3 regions of the Paenibacillus sp. MAHUQ-45 genome follow, and region 1 is predicted to be linked to each of the others. Evidence: predicted binding sites of a transcription regulator. Region 1 holds the regulator's gene; each other region holds the start of a gene.
The links. Region 1 encodes Rex, which represses fermentation and respiration genes when NADH is low (regulators of the CRP and FNR family bind a similar motif). Its sites were predicted from a motif close to TTGTGAAATATTTCACAA; they were not measured.
Positions count from the first base shown of each region.

Region 2: adhE (bifunctional acetaldehyde-CoA/alcohol dehydrogenase) is a predicted target of Rex. The motif match lies at 1,220-1,237, and genes of this name have one in related genera.
Region 3: pflB (formate C-acetyltransferase) is a predicted target of Rex. The motif match lies at 1,493-1,510, and genes of this name have one in related genera.

Region 1 covers NZ_JBYUPV010000002.1:81,494-85,757, reverse strand. The annotation lists gene AC3Y23_RS04150 (cell wall elongation regulator TseB-like domain-containing protein) at 69-587, opposite strand; gene AC3Y23_RS04145 (amidohydrolase) at 637-1,938, opposite strand; gene AC3Y23_RS04140 (redox-sensing transcriptional repressor Rex) at 1,925-2,578, opposite strand; gene dinG (ATP-dependent DNA helicase DinG) at 2,817-4,264, opposite strand, start outside.
Region 2 covers NZ_JBYUPV010000001.1:682,086-686,349, reverse strand. The annotation lists gene adhE (bifunctional acetaldehyde-CoA/alcohol dehydrogenase) at 1-1,144, opposite strand, end outside; gene AC3Y23_RS03020 (ABC transporter substrate-binding protein) at 1,580-3,043, opposite strand; gene AC3Y23_RS03015 (carbohydrate ABC transporter permease) at 3,187-4,059, opposite strand; gene AC3Y23_RS03010 (carbohydrate ABC transporter permease) at 4,061-4,264, opposite strand, start outside.
Region 3 covers NZ_JBYUPV010000001.1:686,489-690,752, forward strand. The annotation lists gene adhE (bifunctional acetaldehyde-CoA/alcohol dehydrogenase) at 1-1,339, shown strand, start outside; gene pflB (formate C-acetyltransferase) at 1,596-3,857, shown strand; gene pflA (pyruvate formate-lyase-activating protein) at 4,067-4,264, shown strand, end outside.

The sequences.
Region 1 (4,264 bases):
AAATCCCCTTAAACGCCATTGCTCTCTCACACGCTCGTTCCCATCATGAAGCTTGCGGAGGCTCAAACTCAGCGCTTGGGTAGGCTGAAGCGTCCTCCGATGGGATTGCCATCAGAAAAGCGGTAGAACTGATAATAATAACGGTCTGCCTGTTCATAAAAAAGCTGCCAGGTGTATTCCCCGTTATATACACCCGGGATCAGCCTTTGAATTTTAATATCCGGAAGCTGTGCGCTGATGATGGACCTGATTTTTGCCTCCGATGTGCCCTTGCTCAGTTCTTCGCTGAATACCACGTTGTCGCCTTCAGCAACCTTACCGTCCGTTGTAAAGCGGACCCACACCATCAGTTCGGTACCCGCCTCATTTTTCCCTGTTAGCACCCAATACAACGAGTTTTCGTCCCAGACCGATTTCTGGGCCTTCTCTACTTGAGTTAAGCCTGCTCGACTTAGGGCAACCTCCTTGGCTGCATCCCGTTCTTTCCATTGGTCCTTCATGATAAAAGCATAGAACTGGCTTAGGCCAAGCAGCAGGAGCAGAAACAGTGCCACTCCTAGCAGGATCCATTTTTTCCTCTTTTTCAAGTTACAGCTTCCTTTCTACATGTTCCACGGCGGTTCTGCCGATCCTTGCCTACCGATTCAACAGGCCTACAAAAGCTTCCTGCGCCTTACGACGAATAGCTTCTTCATCCAGCGTCAGGCATTCTCCGTTCTTTACAATCTGCTGTCCGTTCACCCAGACATGGAGCACGTCTTTGGCACTGGCTGAGTATACCGCATGTGAAATCAGGTCCGTATGCGGCAGCAAATGCGGCTGATCGATATCAATGGCAATGAAGTCTGCTTTCATGCCTGGGGCAAGCTTGCCCACGCTATTCAGGAAGAGTGATTTCGCACCGTACTCCGTTGCCATCCGCAGGGCCTCTGCAGCCGGAACAGCTGTTGGGTCTCCGCTGAAGCCCTTATGAATGAGCGCTGCCAAACGCATCTCTTCGAACAAATCCAGATTATTGTTGCTGGCTGCACTGTCCGTACCCAGTGATACAGTAACGCCTGCATTCAGCAGATCGATAACCCGGGCAATGCCGCTGGCCAGCTTCAGGTTGCTCCCAGGGTTGTGGGAGACGCCGACATGGTGACGGGCCAGAATACCGATCTCCTCGTCATTCAAATGCACGCCATGCGCGACCAGAGACGGTCGTGTGAACATTCCCAGCTGTTCCAAGTGTGCAACAGGGCGCAGTCCATAATCCTCAACATTCTGCTCCACTTCCCGCTTCGTCTCCGACATATGCGTATGCAGCGGTAGATCCAGGTCATGGGCAGCCTGCACGAACTTGACTATAAATTCCGGCGGACACGTATACGGGGAATGCGGCGACAGCATCGTTGTAATTCTGCCGTCTGCCTTGCCATTCCAATCACGGGCGAACTGGACAGCATCAGCCAGCTTCGCATCCTGTACCTCTGGCGGACATAAGCCGATAACCCCTCGTGTCAGCACCCCGCGCATGCCGGACTGCTGCGTGATCTCAGCCACCCGATCCATTTTGTCATACATGTCAAGAAAGGTCGTCGTGCCACCCTTCATCATTTCCAAGATAGCCAGCGAGCTTCCCCAGTAGATATCGTCCGGGGTAAACTTGCCCTCCATCGGCCACATTTTCTCCTGCAGCCAGACCTGAAGAGTTCGGTCATCGCCATAGCCGCGCAGCAGCGACATCGCCGCATGGCCATGGGTATTCACCAGACCAGGCATGAACAGCAAGCGGTTACCATCGATCACCTGCACCTCTTCTTCAAGACACGGCTCTTCTTCACCTATGTATGTGATGAGATCATCCTCTATGATCATATAGCCGTTCAACACAGAAAGAGGAGCCCCAGGCACAAGAAATCTCCCGTTACGGATCAGAATCTTACTGCTGCTCATGCCCAAGCTCTTCCTTTCCATCCTGCAAATAATAAGCAAGGCTTTGCAAATCCGTTGTAAAGTCCGCTGCATGGACTCGGATCTGGGATGGTGTTTTCAGAATCACAGGTGCAAAGTTCAAAATCGCTTCAATCCCGGATTCCACCAGAATATCTGCTACATTCTGCGCTTCGGTATCCGGTACGGTAATAATGCCGATACGGATGCCCTGCTCACGAATAGTGCTGCCCAGTTCCTTCATCGGCTGTACCGTGAGCGAGTTGATTTTCTGCCCTACCTTGGGCTCATACGAATCAAAAATGGCGGTTATTTTCATCGTGTCCTTCAAGTAAGCATTGTAGTTGGACAAAGCATGTCCAAGATTACCGGCGCCTACCAAAGCCACGTTAATTTGCTGATCCAGTTTCAGGATATGACGGATCTTCTCAATGAGATAAGACACATCATAACCGATGCCTTTACGGCCGAAGTCGCCAAAATAAGCCAGATCCTTGCGGATCTGGGCCGGGTTAAGATCTAGCTTCTGACCAAGTTCTTGAGAAGAAACTGTCGAGATTTCACGTTTTTGGAGATCGTTGAGGAACCGCAGGTATACTGGAAGTCTGCGTACCACCGCCTCCGAGATTTTATCCGATTTCATGTTTTCTCCTCCTAGATTAAGTTAAATTAAAATTCAAACAAAAGATGAGGCGCTATGAAGTTAGGGCTTTAGGGCGCAAGTCCATTCATCCCTTATACCATCCTTCTTGAACCAATGGAAAATAACCTGGTCTCCCCAACGAACAGCATTTTCTCGCCCTATATTTTCCGAATGATGGTAAATATAGATTAATCCGATTGTTGAAAAATAACGCATTATAGACTGAATGAAAGAGGCATTAAATGCCTCCTTCCTCCAGCCATTCTGCAATTCGGGGAACCATCTGCTCAGTCTTCATATGCTCCATCTTGGGACCAGGCAGCGAATACAGAAAATATTTACCGTAATAGGACTCAATAACCCTGGTATCATAAACAATAACGATTCCCCGGTCTTGTGCCGTCCGAACGAGACGACCGAAGCCCTGCTTGAAGCGGATGACCGCCTGCGGCACGGAGAGCTTCATGAACGGGTTCTTCTTCTGCGCTTGAAGCAGTTCAGCCTTGGCCTCCGCCAGCGGATGATTCGGCGGCTGAAACGGCAGCCTGACGATGGCCAGGCAAGTTAACGCATCGCCGGGAATGTCTACGCCTTCCCAGAAGCTGCTTGTACCAAGCAGCACTGCAGCGCTGCTGTCCTGAAATCGACGGATCAGCTTGCTGCGGCTTCCGCCCTCCACTCCCTGCCCCAGTACGCTGATATCCTGTGAAGCCAGAGCTTCCTTCAGGGGATCATAGACCTGGCGCAGCATGCGGTAAGAGGTGAACAGCACCAGCATTCGTCCGCGTGTGGTCACCGCTGCCTCCGCGAGAGATTGCACCAGCGTGTCCACAAAGCGTGCATCGCCTATGCTGCCCTTAACGCTCGGGAAGTCGCGCGGAATGACCAGCAGGGCCTGTTCACGGTACTTGAACGGCGAGGGCAGCAGAGAGGTCATCAGGCGTCCCTGCTCCGCTGCCTCACCGAGCCCCAGATTGTCAATCATGAATTGAAATGATTTATCGACCGACAAGGTGGCTGAGGTCAGCACAATGCTGTTCTTCTTATCGAAGAACAGCTCCTTGAGCTGGGCGCTGACATCGACAGGCACCGCATAGAGCTGCAGGGACTTGCTGCGATAATTGCTGCTGGCTTCCAGCCAGTACACAACATTCACGTCGTTCAGACTCATAAAGAAGCGAACCTGTTCACGAATGGCACTCAGATCCTTGAAGAGACCGCCGAGATCGGTTACCAGACTGTCCGAGCTGGACTGACCGTCCTGTTCGCGCATCTCGCTCAGCATCTTCTCTCCTTTGCGGATGACATCACTGAGGCTCAGGTGCATTGTATTCTCCAGCGCCGCCAGCTCTTCCCAGTCCTTCGGCTTGCTTCCCGGCAAGAGACGAAGCACCAGCTGTCCTGCCTCCCCTGCGGCCGCATCACTGCGCTCCGGCAGAAGAGTGTACAGCTTCTCACTCAGGACGTCCCATGTCTCCTTCACCGTAAGCAAGTCCGGATATAGCCTGTCAATGATGCTGCTCCATTCCGAAGCCTGCTCGCTACCCGCAGTTTGCAGGATTTGACGCAGAGCTGGCAGCTGTCCATTACGGCTGTCCTTGTAGAGCCTACCAAGAGTATGTGACACCGTAAAATGCTTCATGTGCATCCCGAGATGCTTTCCGGCTACATCCTCCAGATGGTGGG
Region 2 (4,264 bases), on a different contig from region 1:
AGCTGTGGCCCATGCCTCCGAACTCAACGATCTCGGCAGCACGTTCGATACCTTGATCAGCATTCTTAACTTTATAGCAAGCCAGTACCGGACTCAGCTTCTCTGCAGACAATGGGAATTTTGTTCCTACGCCTTCAAGTTCAGCTACCAGGATTTTGGTGCCTGCTGGCACTTGAATACCGCACATTTCCGCGATCTTCGTTGCAGATTGACCAACAATTGCCGGGTTCACTGCACATTTTTCAACGTTCATTGCACCGGAAGTCAGCTTAGCAGCTTCTTCTTTGTTAACGAAGTAACATCCGTTCGCAATCATTTTCTTCTTCACTTGGTCAAAAATAGCTTCTTCAATAATAACCGCTTGTTCGGATGCACAGATCATACCGTTATCGAATGTTTTCGAAAGGATTATGTCAGTTACCGCTTGGTCGATGTTAGCACTCTTCTCGATAAAGGCAGGTACGTTACCAGGACCTACGCCCAGAGCCGGTTTACCACAGCTATAAGCCGCTTTAACCATGGCCGATCCGCCTGTTGCCAGAATCAGTGCAACGTCAGGGTTATTCATCAATGCGTTTGTTTTGTCCATCGTTGGCATTTCGATCCATTGGATACAGTTCTCAGGTGCGCCAGCTTTTACTGCTGCGTCATGTAGAATTTTGGCGGATGCTGCACTACACTCTTGCGCAGATGGATGAAAACCAAATATAATAGGGTTACGTGTCTTAGCGGCGATCAGAGCTTTAAACATCGTGGTGGATGTTGGATTGGTTACCGGTGTGATACCCATAACGATCCCGACCGGTTCGGCGATCTTTTGGAAACTTTCGTAGGAGTTGTCTTCGATGACCCCTACGGTCTTATCATATTTAATTCCGTGCCAGATATATTCTGTTGCGAAAATGTTCTTCGTGATTTTGTCTTCGTAGACGCCTCGACCTGTTTCTTCAACGGCCAGTTTCGCCAGATACATGTGCTTGTCGAGTCCTGCCAACGCCATTGCATGAACGATTGTGTTGACCTGCTCTTGATCCAGCTTCATGTACGCTTCTTGAGCCTTCTTGGCTTTATCTACCAGAGTCTGAATATATTCCTCAGCTGTTGGTTGCTTCACTTGGGCGGGCACTTCATTTTTAACTGCCATGTCCCTCGTCCTCCTGTCAATTTTTGAGTTGTTTTTCTCTACATGTTCATATTATCACATACTTTTCGTCTTGTATAGTGAAATCTTTCACAAAGTATAAAGTTTTTTTGACGTGTTTCAAAGCGCTTTCATTCAATCATATTTAGGATTTATAACCATATTTTATTTAAAAAATGGTTTAATTCACCTGATTTCACCCTTTCCATCCAACTTCCCCCTTATTTATGTGGAACTAAAAAGACATCCTGCTCTCCATTCAACACTCTACGAATCACAAAAGGTTCACAACTCACTTTCCTCTCTATCTCCTCCGGAACCACTCTTTTCAAATTCATTCATTGCCAGCAAAAAAGGGATGTTCCTCACCATCTACATGGCTTTTGGAACATCCCTTTGTTCGTGCTATTCAGTTACAGTGATTACACTGACATCTGATTATTGTACTTTGATTCCATCGAAGAATTTCTCTTGGACTGTTTTAGCAGCAGCATCAAGCTGAGCTTTGGAATCTGTTCCTTTTTTGGAGAACAGCTCTTGAATGACATTGGACATAGTTGCATAGTAGTCCTGAGTATTGTACTGAGCTTCTGGCTTACCATCCAGCAGGTTCATGATTTCTGGATTGTATTGATAAACGTTAGTGTACTTGTCATAGACAGCTTTAGTCTTCTTACCGAATTCGGAATCAGCGGAGAAGTAGTCAAGGAGCGGCGGAATGAAGAATTTACCGTCAGCCTGACGTTGCTTGATTACCGCATCAAGTGCATCCAGACCCTTGTCAGAGAAGTAATCGAATGTGATGTAACGGAACGCCATTTCTTGCTCGTCTTTCGTTGCATTCGGGTTGATTACAAGATAATCGCCACCCAGTACGCCTGTGTGCTTGCCGCCTTTTTCAGCAGCAGGCATTGGGTACGTCAATACTTCTTCAGGTTTCAGACCACCTTGGTTCAGAGCTTGCTCGATAACGCCGTCAGAACCAGCCATAACCATTGCAGTACGGCTTTGTTGGAATGCGCCTACAGCATCGCCCCAGCCAAGTGCCCAGTCTTGAGGAATAGCATTAGCTTCCCATCTAAGCTTCTTATAGAAGTCCAGTGCTTTCACACCAGCGTCGGAGTTGAATGTAGCCACAACCTTGCCGCCGTCAATATTTTGGATTTCTCCACCTGCTTCGAACAGGAAGTTGGTCCAGTTCCAGCCTGCTTCATTACCTTTACCCATTGGAGCAATACCGGAGATACCTTTTTTAGTATCCGCTACGCCCTTGGCAGTGTTCAGCATATCGTCCCAAGTCCAGTCAAGTGGAGGAACAGCCACGCCTTTGTCATCAAGCAGCTTTCTGTTGATCATTGTAGTGGTAACATAACCTTTTTGTGTTACGCCATACACTTTGCCATCAATGATGAACTGATTCTGCAGGACAGGGTTAATTTCATCTTTGTGTTCATATTTGTTCCAAAGATCTGAGATATCGGCTACCCAGCCCTTTTCAACCAGGAACTTGGCTTCTGTAGCGAAGGTATTGAAGAACGTTGGTGCCTCGTTGGCAGCCATCTTGATGCCGATTTCATTTACGTTGTACTGCCAGTCATCCTTAAGAATTTCAACGTTTGGATATTCAGCTTGGAAACGCTTGATTTTGTCATCTTCCTGAGCTCTGATCTCGGTAAGGTCAGGTGTCGGATAGTGAATCTTGATTGTAATTTTTCTTTGGGTAATGTCATCCTTAGCAGCTGCATCGGTACCGCTCGAATTCTCTTTTGCGGCATTCGTTGGGGCTGTGGTTGGATCCCCGCCCTTGTCGCTGGCTGAATTTCCGTTGTTGTTGCCGCCACAAGCGGAAAGCAACGAACCGGCCATCAGGAGGCTTAGTAGCATAGCGGAATACTTGCGCATTGAAACTCCCCTTTTCAATTTCATAATTATCTTACACATTGATCATAAAAGAGAAATCGTTTACAAACGAGGTGCATTTATATTCCTTTTATGTGCAAGTTTACGATCGATAGTAAAATCAGACATTAAATCAGACATTTAAATCAGCCTTTGACAGCGGATAACGCCACACCGCGCATAATGAACTTCTGGAAGATCAAGAATACGACAATTGGCGGCAAGCTGACCAGGAAGAGAATCGCAAACTTGATATTGGTATTGAGTGCCTTAACGTTAATAACATACTTATACATCGCCGTTGCCAAGGTGTACTTGTCATCACTATGCATAACGAGTGACGGCCAGTACCAGTCATTCCACGCCGTGGAGAAGATAAAGATAGCCAGTGTTGCAAAAATCGGAACCGACAGCGGAACTGCGATGGAGAAGAAACTTCTTGGCTCCGAAGCACCGTCGATCCGGGCGGCTTCGAAAATTTCTGGGTGAATTCCGTCAAAGAAGTTCTTAAGCAACAGGAAATAAAATGTATTCGCACCTGCTGGCAGCCAGAACGCTGCGTATTGGTTCAGCAAGCCAAATTCCTTCAGGTTGACAAAGTTTGGAACCATGTAGCTGCTCGCCGGAATGAACAGGGTCATCAGGAAGAAGAAATAGATCGCTTTCTTATAAGGGACATTCATCCGGGAGATACTGAACGATGCCATTCCCAATACTACCAGAGTCATTATCATATTACCTACAAAGATATAGATCGTGTTTCTCAGGTAAGAAAACAGATCAATATATTTGAAAGCTTGCTTCAAGTTTTCAAAATGCCATTCCTGCGGGAAAAAGTGCGGCGGGAACGTATTCACTTCCGTATTGGACTTGAGTCCGTTGAACATCATCATGAGTATAGGATACAGCATACTGAACACCATGGCACATATAACCAAGACCATTATTCCATATCCGATTTTATTACTGGTCTGCTTAAGATCGTGTTCCGATAATATCCCTCTGTCTCCACTTTTCATCTTAGTTGTCCTCCTTGTTGAGCTTGAACTGTAAGACGCCCAAACCGCCCAGGACAATGAACATAAGCATGCCTAGTGCAGTAGCCGTTCCATAATCAAGTCTTGTAAATGCATATTTCACCATCAGCAGCGCATAGGTCAACGTAGCGTTGTTAGGTCCACCATCAAGCAATGCCATCTGTGATTGGTACCCTTGCGAAGTGCC
Region 3 (4,264 bases), on a different contig from region 1:
GGGCTGTGGATCTTACGGACGCAACTCGGTATCGCAAAACGTGACTGCCATCAATCTGATCAACGTGAAAAGGGTGAATCGTCGTACCGTGAATATGCAATGGTTTAAAGTACCCGACAAGATCTATTTCGAAAAAGGTGCAACACAATACCTTGCCAAAATGCCTGATATTACACGCGTTGCGATTATCACAGACCCTATGATGGTGAAACTGGGTTACGTGGAAAGAGTTGAGCACTATCTGCGTCAACGTCAAACACCAGTAGCTATCGAAGTGTTCTCGGAAGTAGAACCAGATCCTTCGACCACTACAGTGGAAAAAGGTACGGCTATGATGAACAGATTCCAACCGGACTGCATCATTGCTCTCGGCGGCGGTTCCCCTATGGACGCAGCTAAAGGTATGTGGTTGTTCTACGAACACCCAGACGCTGACTTTAACGGTCTGAAACAAAAATTCATGGATATCCGCAAACGGGTCTACAAGTTCCCTAAACTGGGTAACAAAGCTAAATTCGTTGCCATCCCAACGACTTCGGGTACTGGTTCGGAAGTTACTTCTTTCGCGGTTATCACTGACAAAACAACTGAAAAACACACCAAATATCCTTTGGCTGACTATGAACTCACACCTGATGTAGCTATCATTGATCCAGAGTTCGTATATAGCTTGCCAAAAACTGCTGTTGCTGACACAGGTATGGACGTGTTGACACATGCGATTGAAGCCTATGTATCGGTTATGGCTAGTGATTACTCCGATGGTCTTGCCATCAAAGCGATCCAGCTCGTATTCCAATACCTGGAGAAATCGGCACTGGAAGCTGATCCGCTGGCTCGTGAGAAAATGCATAATGCTTCCACGCTTGCTGGTATGGCTTTCGCCAACGCATTCCTGGGCATCAACCACAGTTTGGCGCACAAATGGGGCGGTCAATATCACACGGCTCATGGTCGCACTAATGCGATTCTTATGCCACACGTTATCCGCTACAATGCCAAGAAACCAACGAAGTTTGCTTCGTTCCCTAAATATTCGCACTTCGTTGCTGACGAGCGTTATGCCGAGATCGCCCGTATTCTGGGACTGCCAGCTCGTACCACCGAAGAAGGGGTTACCAGCTTGATCAATGCGATCCGCGACATGAACAAGAAGCTGGGTATTGAGGAGTCGTTCCAACAGCTGGGCTTTGATCCTAAGGATTTCGAATCGCGTGTAGATTATCTGGCTGACCGTGCATTTGAAGACCAATGTACAACTGCTAATCCGAAAATGCCACTTGTCAGCGAGCTTGCAGACGTATACCGCAATGCTTTCTACGGCAAATTTGATAACTAATACCACGGTTTTGAGCTAAGGATTTCGTTCTTTGAGAAACTGGATGCTAGTGACAAATATCACCGAAAAGGTGATATTTGTCACAGTCCTTTTTCAGAAAATAAACTAAAATATTCATATAAACAAACAACGATCCCGGTTATAAAATCACTATTGTGAATTTTATAACAACCATATTAAGGGGTCGCGAGACACGGGATTAACCTTCAAGCCCGCGATCTCTACAATACTATAAATATAGATGGAGGGATTTAGCATGTCGGTGATTGAAAAAGATGTACAAGAAGTGAAGTCGGGTTGGCACGGTTTTACAAAAGGTAAATGGTCCAGAAAAGTTAACGTGAATGACTTTATTGAGAAGAACATTACCCCTTACCTGGGCAAGGAAGATTTCCTCGCCGGAGCTACTGAGAATACCAAGGAACTGTGGAAAATTGTCTCTGAAATGACCAAACGGGAAATTGCCAATGGCGGTGTGCTTGATGTAGATGTGAACACTGTATCTACAATCGTTTCGCACAATCCTGGTTACATTGACAAAGACAAGGAGCAAATTGTCGGCGTTCAGACTGACGCGCCTTTCAAACGTTCCATTCAACCGTTCGGCGGTATTAAAATGATGATCGATGCCTGTAACGCATACGGATTTGAACTTCCGCAAGGCATTGTCGACATGTTCACGAACATTCGCAAAACGCATAACCAAGGCGTATTTGATGCATATACAGATGATATGAGAGCAGCGCGTAGAGCGGGTATCATTACCGGTCTTCCTGATGCTTACGGCCGTGGCCGGATCATTGGTGACTACCGCCGCGTAGCGCTTTACGGAATTGATTTCCTTGTCAATGAAAAGAAACAAGACCTCAAAAATCTTGAAGTAGATGCCATGAGCGAATCCGTAATTCGTCTTCGTGAAGAAATTTCCGAACAGATCCGCGCACTGGGCGAACTGAAGAAAATGGCGGCTATGCACGGCTTTGATATCTCCAAGCCAGCTAACACTGCCAAAGAAGCCTTCCAATGGGTATACTTCGGTTACCTGGCAGCAATCAAAGAACAGAACGGTGCGGCAATGTCCCTTGGACGCGTATCCTCATTCCTTGATATCTATGTTGAGCGTGATATCGCAGAAGGCATTTTGACCGAAGAACAAGCACAAGAGTTAACAGACCATTTCGTAATGAAATTGCGTATTGTTAAATTCCTGCGCACACCTGATTATAATGAACTGTTCAGTGGTGACCCAACTTGGGTTACAGAATCCATTGGTGGTATGTCCGTAGACGGCACAACTCGTGTTACCAAGAACAGCTTCCGTTTCTTGCACACCCTGTACAACTTGGGACCTGCACCGGAACCAAACTTGACTGTACTGTGGTCCGAGCAATTGCCTGAAGGCTTCAAAAAGTATTGTGCCAAGGTATCCATCGAGACCAGCTCCATTCAATATGAGAATGACGATTTGATGCGTCCAATCTATGGCGATGACTACGGTATCGCATGTTGCGTATCTGCAATGCGTATCGGTAAACAAATGCAATTCTTTGGCGCACGTGCCAACTTAGCAAAAGCATTGTTGTATGCTATCAATGGTGGTGTGGACGAAAAATCCGGCGTGCAAGTTGGACCTGAGCTTCCGCGCATCACTTCCGAAGTTCTCGATTATGAAGAAGTAATGAAACGTTTCAAACCAATGATGGAGTGGTTGGCTAAGCTGTATATGAACACGCTGAATGTCATTCACTACATGCACGATAAATATTCCTACGAACGTATTGAAATGGCTTTGCATGACCGCGATATTCTGCGGACTATGGCTTGTGGTATCGCCGGTTTGTCTGTTGCAGCTGACTCCCTGAGCGCTATCAAACATGCGAAGGTTAGACCAGTACGTAACGAACAAGGCATTGCCGTTGATTTTGAAATCGAAGGTGAATTCCCTTGCTACGGTAACAATGATGATTCCGTAGACAGCATTGCTGTAGAACTGGTTGAATCCTTCATGACTATGATTCGCAAACACAATGCTTACCGTGATGCTCTGCCAACACAATCCGTACTGACCATCACTTCCAACGTGGTGTATGGTAAGAAGACAGGTACTACACCTGACGGACGTAAAAAAGGCGAGCCATTCGCACCAGGTGCTAACCCAATGCACGGCCGTGATAAGAAGGGCGCCCTGGCATCCCTGAGCTCTGTTGCCAAACTGCCTTACGAAGATAGCCTTGACGGAATCTCCAACACCTTCTCCATCGTGCCTAAGGCATTGGGTAAGGAAGAAGAAGGCCGTAAATCTAACCTGGTATCCATGCTGGATGGATACTTCGGCAGCAAGGGTCACCACTTGAACGTCAACGTGTTCGCCCGCGAGCAGTTGATGGATGCTATGGAACATCCAGAGAACTACCCACAATTGACCATTCGCGTATCCGGCTATGCCGTTAACTTCATCAAGCTGACTCGCGAACAACAATTGGATGTAATCAACCGTACGTTCCATGGTTCGATGTAAGTCGTTCGATAACTGAAATGCTTTGGCTATATCATTAAGATACTCGCAAGGAGATGCCGCCCTTGTCACAAGGGCGGTAAAATCTTGTTTTAAATTGGTTAAAATTTTAAATTTCGGGACCGCGATTTAAGGGGACAACAGTCTTTAAGGACAGGGACCTTCTTCGGAAGGAGAGGCTGTGGTCAGTCGTGGAGAAAGGATGACTCCTAATGATTAAAGGTCGCATACACTCCTTAGAAACCTTTGGAACCGTTGACGGGCCTGGTATTCGCTTTGTTTTGTTCATGCAAGGCTGTCTGCTGAAATGCCAATATTGTCATAATCCAGATACATGGGCATTGGATGAGGGTAAGGAAATGAGCCTGGAAGAGGTTCTGGCGGAGATCGAGCCTTACTTGAACTATTAC